Regions from separate parts of the Gottfriedia sp. ABJ_BB2_2 genome, predicted to be linked through region 3. Evidence: predicted binding sites of a transcription regulator. Region 3 holds the regulator's gene; each other region holds the start of a gene.
What was found. The regulator Rex, encoded in region 3, represses fermentation and respiration genes when NADH is low (regulators of the CRP and FNR family bind a similar motif). The targets are predictions, from matches to a motif close to TTGTGAAATATTTCACAA.
Positions count from the first base shown of each region.

Region 1 (6,603 bases), on a different contig from region 3:
CTGAATCCGTTATTAAATTGTTATTTTTAATGACAAAACCAGTTAAGACAGGAACAGTCCATCCTTTAAAGCTAAATACAAACCCAGAAACGAGATAAGCCATCAAACCATATAAAACGATTAGAAATGATATTAATAAATAAATTGAAATACATTTACTAAGTAAAACCTTCCATCGCTTAACAGGCCGTGTGAGTAAGAGTTTGATTGTTCCATCACTTCTTTCACCGGAGACAATGTCAATTGTAATCACCATTACGAGTAAAGGTAGTAGTAACCACCCGATACTTTGTTCTATTAGCTCTCGAATGAATGTCGGTGCGCCAGGTGTTGTAGGATTAATATTATTATCTAAGTAGTATTGTTCTTGATCAATTTGGACCTTTAACCAGCTTTTCCATTCTTCAGGAATACCGGATGAATTTAAGCGGTTTTGTTGATCAACAATCTTTTGTTGAAGTGCAACCTTCCAATCATCAGTCCCTAAGCGTTTAATTGTTTCTTGCGTTTGCTGTAGCTGAGCATAGACAAAAATCGGGATAAGGACAGATAGAATTAGGAAAATGACTAGTATTCTTTTTTTACGAACCATTTTTTCAATTTCATTAAAGACGAGTCTTATTAATTCAGCCAAGTGCTTCGCCTCCCGTTATTTCCATAAATAAATCTTCTAATGTTACGGACATTGTACGAACCCCGTTAACTTGTATTGACTCATTTATAAAAAGCTGAATATAATCATGGATTTTTTCAGGTGACATGCGACATTGTATCACTTCATCCTTTTGAACAACATCTTGAATGGACGGATCATTAGAAAGTAATTCTTGCGCACTACTCACAGGTGATACTTTCCATTCAACTCGTTCAGCAGCTTCTTCAACAAGTTCTTTTACTGTAGAAACTCTGACCATTTTTCCTTTATTAATAATGCCGACTCGGTCACAGATCATTTCAATTTCGCTAAGTAAGTGGCTTGAAATAAACACACTGATATGATGTTGTTTTACAAGCATATGTATAAATTCTCTTAATTCACGAATTCCAGCTGGATCTAAACCATTTGTAGGTTCATCTAAAATAAGCAGCTTTGGATCACCTAATAGTGCTTGAGCAATTCCAAGTCTTTGTTTCATACCAAGAGAATAATTTTTTACTTTTTCATGTATTCTTTCATCTAATTTTACTAGCTTTACTACTTCATTGATTTTTAACTCGTCTGTTATATGTAACATTCTAGCGAACTGTATAAGGTTTTCCCATCCAGTTAAGTAACCATAGAGCTCAGGATTTTCAACAATACAACCAATTTCCTCCATCGCTTCTTTGAAGTGAGTTTTGACTTGATAACCAGCAACCTCGATTTTTCCTTTTGATGGAGAAATTAACCCAACCAGCATTCGAATTGTTGTTGTTTTTCCAGCTCCGTTTGGTCCTAAAAATCCAAAGACCTCTCCTTGGTTAACTTCAAACGAAATATTGTCAACTAGTACTTTGCCTTTTATGACTTTAGAAACATTTTCTACTTTTAATACTTTACTCATTTTTCTCACCTCGAAGCTGGCTTCCTATTTTTTTAGATAAGCGATTGGCCATTTCAATGTATCCGGCTTTGTTTGGATGGAAGTGATCTGTGTATAAATATTTTTCTTCTTCGTTGTAGAATAAATCGAAAGTAGGTATAACATATGCATTATCGAGCTGAAGTACTGTCTGTTCTAATATTTCATTCCATTTTGAAACGAAGCTTGAAGAGGCATCTAGGCCTTCTACATTATGAAAAGGGTTGTAATAACCCAATGCATAGATAGGTGCAGACTGGTTTTGTTTTCGTATTTGTTGAAAGATCGCTTGAAGATTTTTCTGAAATGTTTTTTCGTCAGGTCGATAAGATTGTAAGAATTGTTGATTTAGTTGTTCTGCTCCTGGAAATAAATCATTACCTCCGATTGAGAGCATAATAGTGTCGGCAGAACGAATTGCTTCTTGTACGCTTTTATTTTTAAGTTGAACGACTAAATCTGAAGTTTTTGCACCACTTACTGCTAAATTAGAGATTGTTGAGGATTGGTCATAGTCTTTTTCAAGTGTTTCTTTCACTCTTCTTACATAACCTTGTCCTTCATCATCACCAACCCCACGAGTAATTGAATCGCCTAATGAAACAATCATAATTGAATCTTTCTTATGAATACTTTGTTTTGTGTCATTTTCTTGGCTAACAATCAGTTTGCTTTTCTGAGGATTTAAAACTGTGTATGCACCTTTTATAAATCCATAAGTTAATAGTAAAAAACACAAAAATGAACTAATCATGATAAAATAAACGAATTTATTATACTTCATTTTGTCACCACCAAAAAAGGTAAAATTTTCATATATAATCACATTATTACCATATTAAATATAGATTTGCACGAAAAAACCTGTCTACTTAGTTTTTGGACAGGTTTAGGTAAAAATCATTCTTTATGAAATTTGTTTTAATTTTTCATGATTTACAGAGCTACGATTGTTTAAGTAATAATAACAAACGCCAACACCGATAGAACCACCAACAATATTACCTAAAGTAACTGGAACTAAATTGTGTAAAACATTACTAAAAGTAAATGCTATATCATGAGGCATAATTGATGCTAATGTAAAAACGGCAATATTTGCTACACTATGTTCATAACCAGAAAAAAAGAACGCAAATACCAATAAGAAAATTATGACCATTTTTGCCATATCGTCTTTTAATCTTGTTGGTAAAAAACAAGCAAGACAAACAAGCCAATTACATAATACTCCTTTAAAAAACAATTGAATAAAAGAAGCGTGTATCTTGTGATCAACAACATTTGTTAAGTAATGATCTATTGGAAATTCCTTGGATAAACCAGTAAAGTAGTACAAGACGGCAAAGACAATACATCCTAAAATATTACCAGAGTAACATGCAATCCAGTTTCTGATTAAATCAATTTTGCTTGTTTTTTTAGCCAACGTAGAGATTGTAAAATACATTGTATTACTAGTAAAAAGTTCTCCACCGCCATATATAATCATAACGAGTGCTGTGGCGAAAACAAAAGGATAGGCTACTGAAGTGAATAGAGATTCTTGTAGTCGGAAAACTTCTGCTAATTTTAAGCACACAATTAAAATAAAACTAATATAAATAGAAGCCAATGCTGCACGAGTTACATATTTATATATATTTTGATCTAATACATTCTTTTTTTTAAGAGCCAATTCGATGCAATACTGAATACTATCCCGTTCCAAGATGATCACTCCAATACATTGCTTATTATAAATAGTTACACCATCTAGTATAAAGACAATATTCATTGGAAGTTTGTGAAAGTGTGTACAATGTGTGAAATGAGAAATTATGCGATATAGTATGAAAATGTAATTAATAAACTAGCATTCATCTATTTTTATTATTTGCGAATGTATAATATAATTTCGTGTATCAGAATACATTTTAAAAAGTTATGCAGTATGTAGGAGAGGTGAGTTTTATGCAAAAGGAATTTGAACAAAAATTTGAAGCACTAATTAAGAAATATACAGAATTAATGCTTGGAGAATGGTCTGAGGAAAAACAAGAAAAAGTAGAGAAGTGGATCATGTACACATATATATCTAAATCTATGCCTCCATTGGCGAAACATTGGAATGAAACATACCCAGAAGCGAAGGAAGAAATGGTTCATTTAATTAAAGAAATAAAAACATTAAATGAACAACACCGAGACGAAATAGCAAATAAGAAAAAATAGGTAATAAGTTTTAGGACGTCGTATGGATGACTGATGACTAAAGTTATGATAATATAATATTTAGAAAGCGTTTTTAGTTTACACAAAATTCGACAATTTGCTAAAAAAATGTTTTAACGATATTCATTAAATGATACATTAGTATTAGATAGAGAGAGAAGTACGATTTAAGAATTTGGGGGTTAAGAGATGGAACAATTGATGAAAAATACTTTTTTATTCATGTCAAAAAATAAATTTTTAACGAAGATGGCAAAGAAATACGGTCTTCGTTTTGGTGCAGCTCGTTTCGTTGCTGGGGAAACAATTGATTTAGCAACTAGAGTAATCCAAGATTTAAATAAAAAAGATTTAAAGGTTACAATTGATTATTTAGGTGAATTCGTTGATACGGTTGAAGAAGCAAACGAAATGACTGATCATTGTATCGAAGCAATTGAAGCAATCGGCAAAAATAATTTAAATTCACAACTTTCATTAAAGATGACTTCAATGGGTCTTGATATTTCGGACGAGCTTGTATTAGGAAATATGCGTCGAATTCTTGAAGTTGCTACAAAACACAATGTGTTTGTAACGATTGATATGGAAGACTTTACTCGTTGTGAAAAAACAATTCGCATATTTAAACAATTAAAATCTGAGTACGATAATATCGGTACTGTAATTCAAGCTTATTTATACAGAACTGAAAACGATATCAATGATTTAAATAGTTTAAATCCAAACTTACGTCTAGTTAAAGGTGCATATAAAGAACCTGCAGAAGTTGCATTCCCAGACAAAAAAGACGTTGATGAGAACTTCAAAAAAATCATTAAAATGCACTTATTAAACGGTAACTTTACTGCGATTGCTTCTCACGATGAAGCTATGATTGAATATACTAAGCAATTAGTAAAAGAACATAATATCCCTAACGATCAGTTCGAATTCCAAATGTTATATGGTATTCGTGTTGAACGCCAATTAGAGCTTGTTAAAGAAGGCTATAATATGCGTGTTTACGTGCCTTATGGTACTGACTGGTATGGATACTTCATGCGTCGTTTAGCTGAACGTCCAGCTAACGTAGCTTTCGTGTTAAAAGGTATGTTCAGTAAATAATGAATTGAAAGAGACTGCTGAAAAGAGGATTGTCCGAGATCCTTATTTCAACAGTCTCTTTTTTCTTTTTATACAGGATTATTTGTGAATCGACCTTAATATAAATTCAAAAACAAAACAACATTATTTTTTATTATTTCATGGTCCTAGTCTATGGAAAAAACCTTAGTAAAAAAATATTCTTATTGACCCATATTTTCTCGTCCGTACTGCTGGTTGTTACTTTGTTTTCCTTTTTCCTGCTTTTGATCTCCATGACCTGCATTTCCTTGTACACTTGCTGCACTAACTGCACCCTTAGATGGATTTCTCTTCCGTCGCATAGTAATCACCTCCATTCATTAGACTAACCTAATACAGTAATCTTATTAGTAAAAAGGGATTGGCTAAAAATAAAAAAATATTAATTTAAACTTTTTGTTTATTGCGAAAAATTAGAATTTAGCATATAGTGAAAGTAGAGCTCATTTGCGATGGGGAAATTCTATCTTGAAAGTGAATGAGTATTCATTCAAGAAACAAGGAGGAGAAATGCATATGATCCAAAGAATTAAAAAAGCCGCTGTACTCGGCTCGGGTGTGATGGGTTCAGGTATTGCAGCACACTTAGCGAATATAGGTATTCCAACATTACTTCTTGATATTGTTCCAAGAGAATTATCTGAGGAAGATACTGCAAAAGGTCTTACTACCCAATCTAAAGAATTTCGTAATCGTTTTAGTCAAACGGCTATTCAAAAATTATTAAAACAAAAACCAGCTCCTCTAGCCTCAAAGAAAAATTTAGCTTTAATTGAAGCTGGAAATTTTGAAGATGACATGAGTCGTTTAAGTGAAGTTGACTGGGTCATTGAGGTAGTAGTTGAAAATTTAGCGATAAAAAAACAAGTATTAGCAAAAGTTGATGCAGTTCGTAAGCCTGGATCAATCATAAGCTCTAACACATCAGGAATTTCAATTGAAGCAATGTCTGAAGATTGTTCTGAAGACTTTAAAAAACATTTCTTAGGCACACACTTTTTTAATCCACCTAGATACTTAAAATTATTAGAAGTAATTCCTACACAACATACATCTCATGAAGTACTGTCATTTATGAAAAAATTTGGTGAAGATGTTTTAGGTAAAGGGGTTGTACTTGCGAAGGATACACCTAACTTTATCGGGAACAGAATCGGAACTTACGGGTTACTTGTAACAGTTCGTGAGATGCTTAAAGGTGGATATAGCGTTGGTGAAGTAGATTCAATTACTGGTCCGATGATTGGCCGTCCATCTAGTGCTACTTTCCGTACGTTAGATGTAGTTGGATTAGATACATTTATCCATGTTGCAAATAATGTTTATGACTTAGTAGAAGGCGAAGAAAAAGAAGTATTCAAGGTTCCAGAGTTTATGAAGGAAATGGCAGATCGTAAATGGTTAGGAAGTAAGAGCGGTCAAGGATTCTTCTTAAAACAAGGTAAGGAAATTTTAGAACTAGATCCAGCTACTTTTGAATATGGTGCAAGAAAAAAATTAACGACTGTTTCTACTGAAACTGTTAAACAAGTAAAAGGTTTATCAAATAAGTTGAAAGCGCTTGTATACGCTGATGATAGAGCTGGAAACTTCCTATGGAGTATTATTAGTCCAGTATTAGCGTACTCTGCTCAATTAACTGGTGAGATTTCAGATAATATTGTAGGAATTGACCAAGCAATGAAATGGGGATTTGGAT
Region 1 covers NZ_JBVFKR010000009.1:61,729-68,331, forward strand. Annotated here, with positions in the region: gene ACX6U0_RS17145 (ABC transporter permease subunit) at 1-634, opposite strand, end outside; gene ACX6U0_RS17150 (ABC transporter ATP-binding protein) at 627-1,544, opposite strand; gene ACX6U0_RS17155 (GDSL-type esterase/lipase family protein) at 1,537-2,346, opposite strand; gene ACX6U0_RS17160 (formate/nitrite transporter family protein) at 2,470-3,273, opposite strand; gene ACX6U0_RS17165 (DUF2573 family protein) at 3,516-3,776, shown strand; gene ACX6U0_RS17170 (proline dehydrogenase family protein) at 3,966-4,883, shown strand; gene ACX6U0_RS17175 (YuzL family protein) at 5,066-5,206, opposite strand; gene ACX6U0_RS17180 (3-hydroxyacyl-CoA dehydrogenase/enoyl-CoA hydratase family protein) at 5,424-6,603, shown strand, end outside.
Region 1: a site for Rex is predicted at 3,347-3,364, ahead of ACX6U0_RS17160 (formate/nitrite transporter family protein). Genes of this name have one in related genera too.

Region 2 (6,603 bases), on a different contig from region 3:
CCGCACTAACAAACTTTAAAGTGAACCGCAATAATCTTGCGAATGTAAAAGGTGAAGATATTACGAAAAGTCAAGCGAAAAAAATTGCGAAGAAGTTTCTTGAATTAAATGGTACGGAGAAAATAAAAGTTAGCCATACAGGAGAGAAGTTAAAGGATCATTATTATAGTTTAGAAATTACTGATCCAAAACAGAAAAATGAAATATATATGGATATTACGGAAAAAGGTGGCTATCCACTTTGGGTAATTAGTAATCGTGAAATAGGAAAGCAAAAAATTGATTTAAACAAAGCTTCACTAAATGGTTTGAAATTTTTAGAGAGAAATAAGTATCCAAACATGGAGCTCACTCAAAGTTCACAGTATGATACAATTGGTGTCTTTACGTATGTTTCAAAAGTAAATAACGTTAGAATCTATCCAGAATCTATTACGATGAAGATAGCATTAGATGATGGAAGTATCGTTGGATTTTCTGCAAAAAATTATTTAGCAGCTTACACTATAAGAAAAATTCCAGAACCTAAAATTTCGATTGAGGAAGCACGTAAAAGCGTGAATTCTAATATGAAAATAATGGAGGAAAGAAAAGCCATCATTTTAAATAAATTAAATCAAGAAATACTATGTTATGAATTTGTTGGAACAAGAGGTAACGATACCTATCAAGTCTTTATAAATGCAAATACAGCTGTTGAGGAACAAATTAAAAAACTAAATAATGTTGTAGAAAATTTTGATTAAATAACATAGAAAAACCTTAGAATTATGTAACTAAGGTTTTTCTTTTTTTGTAGTAAGAGATTTAGATTGATTAAGAATTAGAAAAGAATAATTTGAGAACTTCCTGCGAACATTAACTATATGTTTTATTTGGAAAAGAAAAAAATACTTAGGACGGAACTGTATATGACAGAAATGAATCCTTCTAATCGAAAATCAAAAAAAGTAAAGATTTTAAAAAATGCAATTGCAATGTGTGTTGGGGCAATTCTCGTAGCCGTAGCATTAGAAATTTTTTTAGTACCTAATGATGTTATTGATGGAGGTATTACCGGGATTTCTATTATGATTTCAAACCTAACAGGTTTACCATTAGGAATTTTTATATTTGTTTTAAATATTCCTTTTTTCTATTTAGGTTATAAGCAAATAGGGAAAACATTTGCCTTTTCCACTATTTTCGGAATCATTGTATTATCCTATTTCACATCAAGATTTCATCCGGTACCGGCTTTTACAGACGATATTCTTCTCGCAACAATTTTTGGCGGAATTATTCTAGGAATTGGTGTCGGATTAGCCATCCGGTATGGTGGAGCATTAGATGGAATTGAAATACTGGCAATCATCATTAATCAAAAGATTCCATTTTCAGTCGGTCAAATTATCTTGATCTTCAACTTATTTATTTTAGGAACAGCAGGTTATGTTTTTACATGGGATAGAGCAATGTATTCTATTTTAGCCTATGTCATTGCATTTAAAACGATTGATATTGTAGTAGATGGATTAGAACAATCTAAATCTGTTTGGATTATTAGTGACAAAAGTATTGAGATAGGAGAAGCGATATTATCAAGGTTAGGTCGAGGTGTTACATATATTAATGGTGAAGGGGCTTTTTGTAGGAATGATACGAAAGTAATCTTTTGTGTTGTTACACGACTAGAAGAAGCAGAAATCAAGGACCTAGTCGATGATATTGATCCAACTGCTTTTTTAGCAATTGCGGATATTGCTGAAGTAAGAGGCGGAAGATTTAAAAGTAAAGCAGCACATTAAGAAATAATAAACATATCAACTAATTTGGTGTTTATCTATTTTAAGTAAACTACATAAAAGACCATTTCGAATCGTGAAATGGTTTATTTTTTTGTTATAAAAATCAAGCAACAATATAAATGTAAGATTAGTTGATTAACCCCTTAGCAATATGGAATGTTAAAATTATCAACTAATTTGTGAATAATGTCACAAAATAGACAATGAACAGACAAAAAGTAGACATATAATATTGAGGCAATTCGAATTATCAGAAGTAAACTATAGATAAGAACATAAATGGTTAAAGGATTCTATGAAAATGATTTGCTCTAACGTTGTTCTAATTATTTTAGTTAAACTTATCACACTTTGTGAAAAAGTTTCATAATAAAGGAGGAAGTAATGTGAGCATGTTAGAACTTGCACGATTACAGTTTGGTTCAACAACGGTTTTTCACTTTTTATTTGTACCACTTTCAATAGGTTTAGCATTTATGGTTGCATGTCTTGAAACATTGTATGTTTATCGTAAAAATGAAACTTATAAAAAATTAACAAAATTCTTTGGGCACTTATTTTTAATTAACTTTGCTGTAGGAGTAGTAACAGGTATTATTCAAGAATTCCAGTTTGGTATGAATTGGTCTGAGTATTCACGTTTTGTAGGTGACGTGTTTGGCGCACCTTTAGCAATTGAAGCACTTTTAGCATTTTTTATGGAATCGACATTTTTAGGGATTTGGATATTTGGATGGGATCGTCTTCATAAAAAATTACATTTAATGTGTATTTGGTTAGTATTTTTTGGTACGTTGATGTCTGCCTTTTGGATATTGGCGGCAAACTCATTTATGCAAGAACCTGTAGGTTTTACGATTCATAACGGTCGTGCAGAAATGAATGATTTCTTTGCACTCATTACAAATCCTCAGCTATTAGTTGAGTTTCCGCATACAATTGCCGGTGCTTTAGCTACAGGTTCATTATTTGTTGCCGGTGTTAGTGCTTATAAAATTTTAAAAAAGCAAGAAACAGAACTATTTAAAAAAGCATTTAACCTTGGAATGATTGTTGCGTTAGTTGCTGGTATTGGTATAGCGTTTAGTGGCCATTCGCAGGCGAAGCATTTAATGGAGTCACAACCAATGAAAATGGCTGCAAGTGAAGGGTTATGGGAAGATAGTGGCGACCCAGCAGGTTGGATGGTTTTTGGATTAATTGATTCGAAAAATAAAGAAAATAAATTTGAAGTTGAGGTTCCTTACTTATTAAGTTACCTTGCTTATGAAAAGTTTGAAGGTAAAGTACCTGGGATGAATACATTGCAAGCAGAGTATGAGAAATTATATGGTCCAGGCAACTATATTCCACCCGTTAATACAACATTCTGGAGCTTTAGAATTATGGCTGGAGCAGGCATGGTTATGATTTTGATGTCATGCTTAGGCTTATTATATAGCTACCGTAAGAAATTAGAGTCAAAGAATTACTTTCTGAAGGCAACGATATTTTTAATATCTTTACCATTCATTGCAAACTCAGCCGGTTGGATTATGACGGAAGTAGGTCGACAACCATGGACAGTTTTTGGATTAATGACAACTTCTGCTTCTGTTTCACCTAATGTTACAAAAGGATCATTAATCTTCTCCTTAACAACATTTACAACAATGTATGCTATTTTAGCAGCGGTTTTAGTTTATCTCTTTGTTAAGGAAATAAAGAAAGGAACGGATCACGGAGTAAAAGATAATGAGTCAAACGTTGATCCATTTGCAAGGGAGGCTTCAATCCTATGATAGAACTGAATGAATTATGGTTTTTACTTGTAGCAATATTATTTATAGGCTTCTTTTTCTTAGAGGGTTTCGATTTTGGCGTAGGTATATCTACAAAGTTACTTGCTAAAAATGATACAGAGAGAAGAATCTTAATTAATACAATCGGTCCATTTTGGGATGCGAATGAGGTATGGTTATTAACTGCAGGAGGCGCAATATTTGCAGCCTTTCCTCACTGGTATGCGACGATGTTTAGTGGGTACTATATTCCATTTGTATTCGTATTGATGGCTTTAATTGGTCGTGGTGTGGCCTTTGAATTTAGAGGGAAAGTGGATAGTCCTAAGTGGGCAAAAACATGGGATTGGGTCATTTTCTTCGGAAGTTTATTACCACCATTTTTATTTGGCGTTTTGTTTACAAGCATACTGCGTGGAATGCCAATTGATAAAAATATGAATATAACTGCTAGCTTTTCAGACTATGTAAATACTTATTCAGTAGTTGGCGGAGTAACCGTGACACTTTTATGTTTGCTACATGGTGTATTGTTCTTAACGTTAAAAACAGTAGGAGATCTAAGGTCTCGTGCTCGAACATTTGCTAGTAAATTAATATTACCTGTACTTATTTCATTAATCATATTTACTGTTTTATCATATTTCGAGACTGATTTGTTTTCAGTTAGAGCACAAGTTACAGTACCACTAATTTTATGTATCGTTGTAGCCTATGTACTTGCGGCATTCTTTATCTCTAAACAGAGAGATGGTTGGTCATTTGCTATGACAGGTTTAGGGATTGCATTAACAATAAGTACGATATTTACTGCATTGTTTCCAAGAGTGATGGTGAGCTCGATAAAAAATGCATATGATTTAACTGTTTATAATGCATCTTCGGGTCCGTATTCATTAAAAGTTATGACAATCGTTTCGTGTACATTATTACCATTTGTACTCGGATACCAGATTTGGAGTTACTATGTGTTTAGAAAACGTGTAGACGAGAAGGATTTGACATATTAATGGGAAAAAATCTGCTTAAATATAATGGAATGTCGAAGTTATTCATTCTATTAATCGCATTAACTGTTATTCAAGGGACGGCCATAGTCGTTCAAGCATATATGCTTTCAAAAGCAATTGTTAGTTTATTTAATGGGAAAAGTAGTAGCGAAATATTTTACGCTACTATTTTCTTCATTATCGCTTTCATTTGTCGGTATATCATCAATTCAATTAAACAAAAGTATTCTGAACGTTTTGCTGACCTTGCTGTAAGTGAATTAAAAATGAAAGTTCTTGATAAGCTTTTTAAACTTGGCCCAAGATTTGCTAAAAAAAATGGGACTGGAAATATCGTTACATTAATAATGGAAGGGTCAGTTCAATTAAAACAATATTTAGAGATTGTTCCTGCTAAAATGATTAACCTAGCAATTATTACGCCACTGGTTGCATTATATATTTTCTTTGTTGATAAGCTTTCCGCCATTATTTTAATCGTTACTTTTCCAATATTAATTGTATTTATGATTTTACTAGGTTTAGCTGCTAAAAAGAAAGCAGATAAACAATGGAAGGTATATCGACTTTTATCAAACCATTTTACTGACTCATTAAGAGGATTAGAGACTTTGAAATATTTAGGGATTAGTCGTAATCATATTCATCAAATTGATTCTGTGAGCGAGCGTTATCGTAAAGCGACTATGAGCACTTTAAAAGTTGCTTTTTTATCATCATTTGCACTCGACCTTTTTACTATGCTTTCAATCGCAACAGTTGCAGTATTTTTAGGCTTGAGATTAATTGAAGGTGAAATTCTATTTGGTCCAGCACTAACAATTTTAATTCTTGCTCCCGAATATTTTTTACCTGTACGTGAAGTCGGAACAGATTATCACGCAACACTGAATGGTCAAGAAGCGGGTAAAGCGATGCAAGCTGTTTTAGATGAATATGAATTTAAAGATCAATTAAATACAACTATTGAAGATTGGAAACATGATAGTTTTCTTACATTAAATGATATTACAGTAGAAATTGATAAAGATACGCCAGTCGTATTAAAAGATATAAATGTGAGTTTTAATGGCTTTCAGAAAATAGGAATTGTAGGTGAGAGTGGTTCGGGTAAATCCACATTGATTGATTTAATTGGTGGATTTTTAGAACCTTCAAAAGGCGAGATAAATATTTCAGGGAAACAATTTTCTCATCTGCAATTAAAAGATTGGCAAAAACAATTACTCTACATTCCGCAACACCCCTATATCTTTTCTAAAACTTTAAGCGAGAATATTCGTTTTTATCAACCGAATGCGTCAACGGAAGAAGTAAAAAAAGCATGTGAAGAAGCTGGATTAACGGCATTATTAAACGAATTACCTAATGGTTTAGAAGAGAAAATTGGTGAAGGTGGAAGGAGTTTAAGCGGAGGTCAAAACCAACGAATTGCGCTAGCAAGGGCATTTCTAGAAAAAAGGCAAATTCTTCTTTTAGATGAACCCACAAGTCACCTTGATATAGAAACAGAATTTGAACTGAAAAAAACAATGCTTACTTTGTTTGAAAATAAATTAGTCTTCTTAGCAACGCATCGACTTCATTGGATGAAGGATATGGACTTAATACTAGTTATGAAAGAAGGTAATTTAGTAGAAGTTGGTACGCATAAAGAATTAATGACTAAAAACGGGCACTACTATCACTTAATTACTAGTTAGAAGGGAAAATGAATGTTTAATAAAAATGGTTGGGTATTACCATATATAAAAGAAAATCAACGCTTATTTTTGTTGGTGATTGTCATAAGTGCAATAACAGTCTTTTCAGCAGCTGCCTTAATGTTTATGTCAGGCTTTTTAATATCAAAAGCGGCAACAAAACCGGAAAATATTCTAATGATTTATGTTCCAATTGTAGCTGTCCGTACATTTGGTATTGTAAGGTCAGTCTCAAAATATATAGAAAGATTAATTGGGCATCATACAATATTAAAAATCTTATCTAAAATGAGAACAAGATTATTTAGTGTCCTTGAGCCAT
Region 2 covers NZ_JBVFKR010000004.1:278,590-285,192, forward strand. Annotated here, with positions in the region: gene ypeB (germination protein YpeB) at 1-746, shown strand, start outside; gene ACX6U0_RS12175 (YitT family protein) at 912-1,787, shown strand; gene ACX6U0_RS12180 (cytochrome ubiquinol oxidase subunit I) at 2,174-3,568, shown strand; gene cydB (cytochrome d ubiquinol oxidase subunit II) at 3,565-4,578, shown strand; gene cydD (thiol reductant ABC exporter subunit CydD) at 4,578-6,281, shown strand; gene cydC (thiol reductant ABC exporter subunit CydC) at 6,294-6,603, shown strand, end outside.
Region 2: a site for Rex is predicted at 1,965-1,982, ahead of ACX6U0_RS12180 (cytochrome ubiquinol oxidase subunit I). Genes of this name have one in related genera too.

Region 3 (6,603 bases):
CGATATTTGATGATTTTATCGTATAAGTGAACTTAACCCCCTTGGAGGGGTTTTTCTTTTTAAAATATAGTAAAGTAAAACCCCGTAAACAATGTTTACGGGGTTTTTATTAAGGGGATGATATTACATCATGCCGCCCATACCCATGCCGCCCATGTCAGGCATTGCAGGAGCATTTTTCTCAGGTAGGTCAGCTACAACAGCTTCAGTTGTTAAGAACATTGCAGAAACAGATGCTGCATTTTGAAGTGCAGAACGTGTTACTTTAGTTGGGTCAACGATTCCTTCTTCAATCATGTTTACCCATTGTCCGTTAGCAGCATTGAAACCAACGCCAACTTCAGCAGATTTTAATTTCTCGATAATTACTGATCCTTCTAAACCAGCATTTGTTGCAATTTGACGAACTGGTGCTTCAAGCGCACGTAATACGATGTTGATACCTGTAGCAACATCACCTTCAGCTTCAATTGCAGCTACTTTATTGAATACGCTCATTAATGCAGTACCACCACCAGCTACAATACCTTCTTCTACTGCAGCACGTGTTGAGTTTAAAGCATCTTCAATACGTAATTTACGTTCTTTTAGCTCAGTTTCAGTTGCTGCACCAACTTTGATTACTGCTACGCCACCAGCTAATTTTGCAAGACGCTCTTGTAATTTTTCACGATCAAATTCAGAAGTAGTTTCTTCTAATTGAGCACGAATTAAACCAATACGTCTTTGAATTGCTTCAGTTTCACCAGCACCTTCAACGATTGTTGTATTTTCTTTTGTTACAACAACTTTTGAAGCACGGCCTAATTGAGTAATATTAGTCGTTTTAAGATCTAATCCTAATTCTTCTGTAATTACTTCACCGCCAGTTAATACTGCGATATCTTCTAACATTGCTTTACGGCGGTCACCAAATCCTGGAGCTTTTACAGTTACAGCATTAAATGTGCCACGTAATTTGTTAACGATGATTGTAGCTTGTGCTTCACCTTCAACATCTTCAGCAATAATTAATAATGGCTTACCTTGTTGAACTACTTGCTCAAGGACTGGTAAGATTTCTTGAATATTTGTTACTTTTTTATCAGTAATTAAAATATATGGGTTTTCTAATTCAGCTACCATTTTATCTGAATTTGTAACCATGTAAGGTGAAGAGTATCCACGATCAAATTGCATACCTTCTACCACTTCTAATTCAGTTGTGAAACCTTTTGATTCTTCAAGTGTAATAACTCCATCGTTACCAACACGTTCCATTGCTTCAGCGATTAAATCGCCCACTTCTGGATCAGCAGAAGAAATTGCAGCTACTTGAGCAATAGATTCTTTGCCTTCGATTGGTTTAGAAATCGTTTTTAATTCTTCAAGTGCAACAGCAACAGCTTTTTCGATACCTTTACGGATACCCATTGGGTTTGCACCAGCTGTAACGTTTTTAAGACCTTCACGAATCATCGCTTGTGCTAATACAGTTGCAGTTGTTGTACCGTCCCCAGCAATTTCATTCGTTTTGCTAGCAACTTCTGCTACTAATTTAGCACCCATGTTTTCAAACGCATCTTCTAATTCAATTTCTTTTGCGATTGTTACACCATCATTTGTAATTAATGGAGAACCAAATTTTTTCTCAAGAACTACGTTACGTCCTTTTGGTCCTAATGTTACTTTTACAGCATCAGCTAAAGCATCTACACCACGTAGCATTGCGCGACGTGCTTCTTCACCAAATCTAATGTCCTTTGCCATTAAAATGACCTCCTTAAAATTTTAAAAATTATTTTAATAACCTAAGTATTTTATTTAATTAACCTATAATTGCCAGAATATCGTTTTCGCGAAGTACAAGGTATTCAGTACCAGCATATTTAACTTCAGTACCAGAGTATTTAGAGAAGATGATGCGGTCACCTACAGATACTTCTAAAGCAACGCGCTCGCCGTTTTCAAGTACACGTCCAGTACCTACTGCAACAACTTTGCCCTCTTGTGGCTTTTCTTGTGCACTACCTGGTAATACGATACCGCTAGCAGTTTTTTCTTCAGACTCAACAAGCTCAATTACAACACGATCACCTAGTGGTTTTAACATGTGTAATACCTCCTCAATAATCTAATCATTATTTTTTAGCACTCATTAATATTGAGTGCTAACACAATTATTAGTTTAAATAATATCATGAGATTTTGCAAGTCCGAAGCTAGCACTTTTCTTGTCGAAATTTATTAATTTTAATCAACGTATTTTAAGGAAGTTTAATAAAAATATGTAAATACCTTTTAAGAACCTCCTTAAACGAGTACAATAATGTACATGTTGTTATATAAACCTTTGGGTTATGAAAATATCAACACAAAGGAGTTATCGTTTTGAAAACAAGAGATTTATGGATTTTATTAACGTATGTTTTGATTCAGTATTCAGGATTGTATGGTGTTCGTTTTCTATTAGACAGTAGTTTATACGAAGGTTTGGACAAAGAGACTGCTAAAATCGAAGCAGTTGGTTTATGGGGATGTATTAGTTTTATTACTGGTCTCCTAATTATTTTCATTTTATTAAGAGGTCCGATTTCGATTGGAATAAAAAATCTTTCATTTAGTTTTACGATGAAAATATTAAAATGGGCTTTATTAGGTTATGCTGTCACAATGTTTACTCAAATAGTGTGTAATCTCATTTTAATTTTAGTTTTTGATTTAGATAAAGGGTCAGAAAACACCCAGAACATTATTAATATCGCTAAGCTAAACCCAGCTTTTATCGTCATTCCAAGTTTAATTGCACCGATATTGGAAGAAATCGTATTCCGTCGTATTATTTTTAAAAAGCTATTTGAACGTTTTCCATTTATTGTTTCTGCTAGTATTAGTTCAATTATTTTTGCTTTCATGCACGGCGACTTGCCATTCTTTTTATCTTATTTTCTGATCGGATTTATATTTTGTTATCTATATAAACGAACAAATTCGATTTTAGTCCCAATTTTAACTCATATGTTTATGAACTCATTTGTCGTATTTCAACAAATTAAATTATTTCATTTCATCTATTAAAAAACCCCCATTCGATTGGGGGTTTTTAATTTCCTTATTGTTGTAAGAAGTATGCTAGTGTTTGTAATTCAACAGCCAAGTCAATATGATGTATTCTAATATGTTCCGGAACACTAATACGTGCCGGTGTAAAATTTAAAATACCTCTTATATTTTTACCTTTTAAACGGTCTGCAATCGACTGAGCGACTTGGGCAGGAACAGTTAAAATGACAATTTGAATGTCATCGTTCATTATTTCTTCTAATTTATCAAGATTATAGACTGGAACTCCACCTATTTCTGTTCCAATCTTCATTGGATCGATATCAAACGCCATTTCAATCTTAGTATTATTGTTTTTTATAAAATTATAATGTAAAAATGCGGTTCCTAAATTACCCACACCGATTAACGCTACTTTCATTACTTCGTGTTGGTTAAGCGCTTTCGAGAAAAAAGTTAATAAATAATTTACATTATAGCCATACCCTTTTTTTCCTAAGGCACCAAAATACGAAAAATCTCTTCTAATTGTAGCGGAATCTACTTTTACTGCTTCACTTAACTCTGCTGAAGAAACTCTTTGTTTACCTGATAAAGACAAATTCTTTATAAAACGGTAATATAAAGGTAGACGTTTAGCAGTAGCTTGTGGAATTTTAATTTGTTCCGACTCCATTTTACAATCCCCCACTTACTGTTACTGTAATTCTTTTTACTATATTGTGTAAATAGCCTTCATTTTAGTAATAAAGTACTTGTTCTACTGTAAAATATACACTATATTTATGAATTTTGACAGTAAACAGTTTAATAGATAAAAAATTTTGCAATGAGGTGAATATCTTGATCCTATTACAAGTTAATAATGTCTCCAAATACTTTGGTAGTGACATTATACTTTCAAATATTAAATTAGAAGTTCAGACAAATGATCGAGTAGCAATTGTTGGTCGAAATGGTGCCGGTAAGTCTACTCTTTTAAAAATTATCGCTGGTGAAATATCGTATGATGGCGGCGAATTAATTAAACCAAAAGATGTCACGATTGGATATCTAGCTCAAAACTCTGGATTACAAAGTGATCGCTCTATATGGGAAGAATACTACTCTGTATTCAGCCATTTAGTAGAGATGCAGGATAACATGAGAAAGCTAGAACATAAAATGACCCAAGAAGATGTTTATTCAAATCAAGCAGTTTACGATAAGATTGTAAACGAATATGATCATCTTCAATTTACATTTAAAGAAAATGGTGGATATCAGTTTGAAGCAGATATCCGTTCGATTATTAGTGGTCTTGGCTTTTCAAATGAAGATTATCATACAAAAATATCATCATTAAGTGGTGGCCAGAAAACGAGACTTGCATTAGGTAAGCTATTACTAACAAAACCAGATTTATTAATTCTGGACGAGCCTACGAACCATTTAGACATTGATACGCTTAGCTGGCTTGAACGTTATTTACAATCCTACCCTGGTGCTGTATTAATTGTGTCACATGATCGATATTTTCTTGATCAAGTTGTAAATATCGTTTATGAAATTTCAAACCACAAGCATCAAAGATATGTGGGAAATTATAGTAAGCATTTAGAACTTAAAGCTGCTCAATATGAACAAGATTTAAAGCAATTTGAAAAACAACAAGAACAAATCGCTAAACTCGAAGATTTTGTTCAGAGAAATATCGCACGTGCTTCTACTACTAAAAGAGCTCAAAGCCGTAGAAAGCAACTAGATCGAATGGTCAGAGTGGATAAACCACAAGGAGATGAGTCTTCTGCCAATTTTTCATTTACAATTGAAAAACAAAGTGGAAATGATGTACTTAACGTGAAAGACCTTTTCATTGGTTACGACCGTGTACCGACTATCGATCAATCAATGCAATTTGTTCTAAATCGTGGGGATAGTGTTGCCCTTGTAGGTCCGAATGGAGTTGGAAAATCTACATTACTTAAAACGATCATTGGAGATTTAGAAAAGCTACAAGGCAGTATAGATTTCGGAGCAAATGTTTTTATCGGTTACTACGACCAAGAGCAAGCTAAATTAACGTCAAACAAAAGAGTACTTGATGAGTTATGGGATGAATATCCATTAAAAGCTGAACAAGAAATTAGAACAATCTTAGGTAACTTTTTATTCTCTGGGGACGACGTTACGAAAAATGTCTCGTCTTTAAGTGGTGGAGAGAAAGCTAGATTGGCTCTTGCAAAGCTTATGATGAAAAAAGCAAACTTCTTAATTCTGGATGAGCCAACGAATCACTTAGATTTAGATAGTAAGGAAGTATTAGAGAATGCTCTTTTAGATTATCCAGGAACGATTTTATTTGTATCCCATGATCGATACTTTATGAACAGGTTATCCACAAAAACATTTGAACTTGCAAAAGAAGGTTTAACTCCTTACCTAGGCGACTATGATTATTATTTATTCAAGAAAAATGAAGCTTATGAAAAGGAACTGGCTGAAAAGGAAAACTCCGAAAATCAGATTCGTCAAACTAATCAGCAACCAATTTCAGATTATCAACAGGATAAAGAGTTAAAGAAAAAGCTACGCCAAACACAACGTCGTATAGAAGAGATTGAAAGTAGTATTTCAAGTATCGAAAAAGAAATTGAACAAATCGAACTTGAACTATGTAAACCAGAAGTTTACGGAGATTTTCAACTCGTTCAAGAGCTAACCATTAAGAAAAATGATTATGAATCAAATTTAATGTCTCTGATGGAAGAATGGGAGAACTTACAAGAATAAACAAAGAACGGATTCGCAAAAAGCGATCCGTTTTTTATTTATCTACATGATTATCCACAAAGAATTTGAAATTTTTAAGCTTTTACACAGACTTATGCACATTATCCACAATTATTATATAAAGTTATACACAATATTGTTCACATAATGTTATTAAGTTGTAAACAAACTAAAAAGACTTATCCACATATTTTGTTTAAAATGTGAATAAGTCTCTTTTACATTGTTTCTAAATCTAAACCTGGATTACCATTTAAAGCTAAAGTAGATACTTTTCCTTGTTTAAAACGAACATACGCAGCTGCACCGATCATTGCAGCATTATCAGTACAAAGTGAAAGAGGTGGAATGACTAACTCTTTATCACTAAATATACTCATTTCTTTTTGTAGTGAAGCACGTAAGCCTTTGTTTGCAGCTACTCCACCTGCTAACAATACTTGTTTTACATCATATTCTTTTGCTGCTTGAATTGTTTTCTTAACAATTACTTCTACTACACTCTCCTGAAAGCTTGCAGCAACATCTGCTGGAGAGATTTCAACACCACGCTGTTCAGCATTATGCATATAGTTAATCACGGCAGATTTTAATCCACTAAAACTGAAATCGTAGCTTCCTTCCTCTAACCAAGCTCTTGGAAATGGAATATTTGGACTACCTTCTTCTGCCAATCGATCAATATGTGGACCACCTGGATAAGGAAGCTTTAAAGTTCTAGCTACTTTGTCATAAGCTTCTCCAGCTGCATCATCTCTTGTTTCACCAATTACTTCAAATTTACTGTCT
Region 3 covers NZ_JBVFKR010000018.1:13,017-19,619, forward strand. Annotated here, with positions in the region: gene ACX6U0_RS20930 (ATP-dependent DNA ligase) at 1-26, shown strand, start outside; gene groL (chaperonin GroEL) at 124-1,749, opposite strand; gene groES (co-chaperone GroES) at 1,808-2,092, opposite strand; gene ACX6U0_RS20945 (lysostaphin resistance A-like protein) at 2,371-3,057, shown strand; gene ACX6U0_RS20950 (redox-sensing transcriptional repressor Rex) at 3,092-3,718, opposite strand; gene ACX6U0_RS20955 (ABC transporter ATP-binding protein) at 3,886-5,814, shown strand; gene tsaD (tRNA (adenosine(37)-N6)-threonylcarbamoyltransferase complex transferase subunit TsaD) at 6,033-6,603, opposite strand, start outside.